DNA from 2 places in the Streptomyces shaanxiensis genome. Region 2 is predicted to be linked to the other one. Evidence: riboswitches for the same ligand, from Rfam matches in the RefSeq annotation. Region 2 holds a riboswitch; the other holds the start of a gene.
The links. Region 2 has a riboswitch for glycine ahead of gcvT (glycine cleavage system aminomethyltransferase GcvT). Riboswitches for the same ligand answer to the same signal wherever they lie in the genome.

Region 1: linked by a shared signal. The riboswitch ahead of gcvP (aminomethyl-transferring glycine dehydrogenase) and the one ahead of gcvT (glycine cleavage system aminomethyltransferase GcvT) in region 2 are both predicted to bind glycine.

The regions. Positions count from the first base shown of each region.
Region 1 is NZ_BAAAZY010000033.1:10,482-12,674, forward strand. Features, by position in the region: gene ABD932_RS41585 (PRC-barrel domain-containing protein) at 482-853, opposite strand; glycine riboswitch at 968-1,064, shown strand; gene gcvP (aminomethyl-transferring glycine dehydrogenase) at 1,241-2,193, shown strand, end outside.
Region 2 is NZ_BAAAZY010000019.1:353,644-355,836, forward strand. Features, by position in the region: gene ABD932_RS32125 (AAA family ATPase) at 12-686, opposite strand; glycine riboswitch at 901-1,002, shown strand; glycine riboswitch at 1,003-1,119, shown strand; gene gcvT (glycine cleavage system aminomethyltransferase GcvT) at 1,163-2,193, shown strand, end outside.

The DNA.
Region 1 (2,193 bases), on a different contig from region 2:
ACTGCGAGTGTGGGTGCCCTGTGCCTGGATGTGTGTCGCGGGTTGTGGTTGCGCTGGAGGTGGGGACGCTCGCCCGCGCTTGCGGGGTGCCGCCTGCGCCCACCCGTGCCGCCCCAGCGGCACGACTGCCCGCAGGCTAGGTGAGTGGGTGGGTTCGGGTGCCGCGGGCTGGGTGAGCGGTGCGTCGGGTGGCTGGGGTCGGCTGTGTGAGGACGGCTGGAGGGCTCGGAGGGCCTGGATGCTCAGGTTGCGTGGCCGCAGGCGCTGTGGGCTCGGCTGCTCAAGGCTCCGTGGGCATGGCTCTTGCTGGCCCCGCGGGCTTCGGCTGTGTGGGGTGCCGTGGGATGGGCGGGGCTCTACATGGGCTGTGCGAGGTGGGGGACGTCGGCTGCGCGGGGATGGTGGTTGAGGTGGGTGAAGCGGCAGGGCTGTGGGGTGGTTGTGGGCCGAGACGGGCGTCGGGGCTGGGGGGATGGGCCTGTCAGGTGTCCTCCGTGCCTGCCAGGTTGCCGAAGTCTCGGTCCGGGATGGGGGGTGGAGGGGTCACGTCCAGGCCGTAGTGGTGGTAGAGCTGGAGTTCCTGTTCGGGGGAGAGGTGGCGGCCTACGCCGAAGTCGGGGGCGTCCTTGATCAGGGCGCGCTCGAAGGGGACGTGGAGGGTGCCTTCCACGAGTTCGCTGGGCTCCAAGGGGACGAAGGCGTCTCGGGAGAACAGGCCGGTGCGTATCGCCGCCCATTCCGGTACTCCGGTCGCGTCGTCGAGATAGACCTCGTCGATGGTGCCGATCTTGGTGCCGTTGCGGTCGAAGGCCTTGCGGCCGATCAGATTGCGCGGATCGATGTCGGTCTGCACGGGCCCTCCACTTGGTCGCAACTCATACGTAAGCACTACGAAAGGGCAGATTGGTGAGCGCGGCCACTCGAAGGTTCGTGCGTTGACCCCGCTGGTAGGCTTGCTAGCGGCTGCTGACCCCGTGCGGGAGAGCTCTCCGGACACCATCCGGAGGCGCCGAAGGAGCAAATCCTCCCCGGAATCTCTCAGGCACACGTACCGCACGGACGAGGTCACTCTGGAAAGCAGGGCGGGTGTCGACGGCTTCCGCTCTCACCGACGGTGAAAGCCGGGAGCCCTTGGGTGACCCGGTGAAGCTCTCAGGTTGAGATGACAGAGGGGGAGGCCGTCCGGGTACCCGCGCCGTGGTGCCCCTCGAAGGTCGTGTCAGACCAGGAGGCCTCCGCAATGACCGCCCATCGCATTCCGCTCTCCGAGCTCGAGCAGGGTATTCCCTTCGAGCAGCGTCATATCGGTCCTGATCATGAGGCTCGGGCCAAGATGCTCGCCCAGGTCGGATACGGCTCGCTCGACGAGCTCACCGCCGCCGCGGTGCCGGATGTGATCAAGAACGCTGACTCGCTCGATCTGCCGGGTGCGCGTACCGAGGCCGAGGTGCTGGCCGAGCTGCGGTCGCTCGCCGATCGCAATCAGGTGCTGGACTCGATGATCGGGCTCGGGTACTACGGGACGTTCACTCCGCCGGTCATTCTGCGGAATGTCATGGAGAACCCGGCCTGGTACACCGCCTACACGCCGTACCAGCCGGAGATCTCGCAGGGGCGGCTCGAAGCCCTGCTGAACTTCCAGACCATGGTGGCCGAACTCACCGGGCTGCCGACCTCGGGTGCCTCGCTGCTCGACGAGGGCACGGCCGCCGCCGAGGCCATGGCCCTGTCCCGGCGTATGGGCAAGAACAAGAAGGGCCTGTTCCTGGTCGATGCGGATGTCCTTCCGCAGACCATCGCCGTGATCGAGACCCGCGCCGAGCCGACCGGTGTGGAGGTCGTCGTCGCTGATCTCAGCGCTGGGATTCCGGCCGACGTCGCCTCGCGTGACATCAACGGCGTGCTCCTCCAGTACCCGGGCGCTTCCGGTGTCGTACGGGACATCAAGCCCGTCATCGAGCAGGCGCACGAGCTCGGTGCCCTCGTCACCGTCGCCGCCGATCTGCTCGCGCTCACGCTGCTGAAGTCCCCCGGTGAGTTGGGGGCGGACATCGCGGTCGGCACGACGCAGCGGTTCGGTGTGCCGATGGGCTTCGGTGGGCCGCACGCCGGCTACATGGCCGTGCACGAGAAGTTCGCGCGCAGCCTGCCCGGGCGGCTCGTGGGTGTGTCCGTGGACGCCGACGGGAACAA
Region 2 (2,193 bases):
TCCGCGGCCGCTCAGCCCACGAACCCGATCCGGCGCAGTACGTCCGCCGCCGACCTGTCGATCAGCACCGCCGAGCCGCACCGCTGGGGCAGGTCGCCCTTCTCCACCGAGCGCAGCAGGCCGGAGGCCGCTCTGCGGTGGCGCAGGAAGGCGTAGCGCGAGACGCCTCGGCCGCGCTCGCGCTGGCCCTCCAGGGCCGTGTGCGGGGTGACGTCGAGCAGCAGCAGGTGCAGGGTGCCGCCGCGGCGGCGGGCCTCGCGGGCCAGCCAGCCGCGCACCCAGGCCTGCGTACCGCAGTCGTGCACGACGACGCCCGCGCCGGAGCGCAGGGCGCGGCGCAGTCCGGCGTAGTGCGCGAGGCGGACCAGGGGGCGGTAGAGGGGGTAGGGGAGGAAGCCGGGCATGCGGGCTTCCCAGCGGTCCCGGGTGTCCTGGGAGTCGATGCGGACGCCCTTCACGGTCCGCTTCATCAGCGTGGACTTGCCGCTGCCGGGCAGACCGGTGACCACGACGAGGTCCTTGGGGCCGAAGAGCAGGGCGTGCGGGCTGTGTCCGGAGCGCTCGCGCAGGTCGCGGACCACGGGGACCGGGCGCGCGTCGCGCGCCGCCCGGACGGGAGTCGTGGGCTGCTTCGGCAGCGCGAGGCCCGAGGTCGTGGCGTACGCCGTGGTCCTCTTCACCTTGATCGTCCTCCCCTGGAGCGGGTCACGAGTCCCATCCCCGTCGAGTGTAAAGAGAAGGTAATACCCGGCGTCTCTCGTTTCCGTTCTCTTACCGCAACAAGCCTGCTACAGGGTGCTGTATTTCCCTGTGGACCCTGTGTGACACCTGTACCCGACCCCCCTGCCGCGACGCCCGGATGCGTGCAATGATGTGCGCGCCAACTGCATACCGGCCGTTTGAATCCGCGCGGGAGAGTCCCCAGCAGCAGTGCGTCGCTGGGGCGCCGAAGGAGCAAGTCCCTCCCTTGAATCTCTCAGGCCCCGTTACCGCGCGGGCGAGGCACATCTGAAAAGCGGGCCGCTGCGTCTTCAGCGGCTCCACCCAAGGTGCAAGCCGTGACCTCGTCATACGCGGGTCATGGCGAACCTCTCAGGTTCCGATGACAGATGGGGAGGAACGACCTCGCCCGTGATGTCATGCCCTGGGAGACGACCGACCGATGAGCAGTACAGGAGAACTCCGTCACACCGCGCTCGATGCCCTGCATCGTTCGCTCGGCGCGACGATGACCGACTTCGCCGGCTGGGACATGCCGCTGCGCTACGGCTCCGAGCGCGACGAGCACAACGCCGTACGCACCAAGGCCGGCCTGTTCGACCTCTCGCACATGGGCGAGATCACGGTGACGGGGCCGGAGGCGGCCCAGCTGCTGAACCACGCCCTCGTCGGCAACATCGCCTCCGTCGGTGTCGGCCGCGCCCGCTACACCATGATCTGCCAGGCCGACGGCGGCATCCTCGACGACCTGATCGTCTACCGGCTCGCCGGGACCGACGCCGCTTCTTCCGAATACCTGGTCGTCGCCAACGCCTCCAACGCCCAGGTCGTCCTGGACGCGCTGACCGAGCGCGCCGCCGGCTTCGACGCCGAGGTCCGTGACGACCGGGACGCCTACGCACTGCTCGCCGTCCAGGGCCCCGAGTCCCCCGGCATCCTGAAGTCCCTCACCGACGCCGACCTGGACGGCCTGAAGTACTACGCCGGCCTGCCCGGCACCGTCGCCGGCGTCCCCGCGCTCATCGCGCGCACCGGCTACACCGGCGAGGACGGTTTCGAGCTGTTCGTGAAGCCGGAGCACGCCGTCGAGCTGTGGCAGGCGCTGACCAAGGCGGGCGAGGGCGTCGGCCTGGTCCCCTGCGGTCTCTCCTGCCGGGACACCCTGCGCCTCGAGGCGGGCATGCCGCTGTACGGCCATGAGCTGTCGACCTCCCTCACCCCCTTCGACGCCGGGCTCGGCCGGGTGGTGAAGTTCGAGAAGGAGGGCGACTTCGTCGGGCGCGAGGCGCTGCAGGAGGCCGCCTCCCGCGCCGCGGAGAACCCGCCCCGCGTCCTCGTCGGCCTGGTCGCCGAGGGGCGTCGCGTCCCGCGCGCCGGGTACCCGGTCGTCGCCGGCGGCGAGGTGATCGGCGAGGTCACCTCCGGTGCGCCCTCCCCCACGCTGGGCAAGCCCATCGCCATGGCCTACGTCGA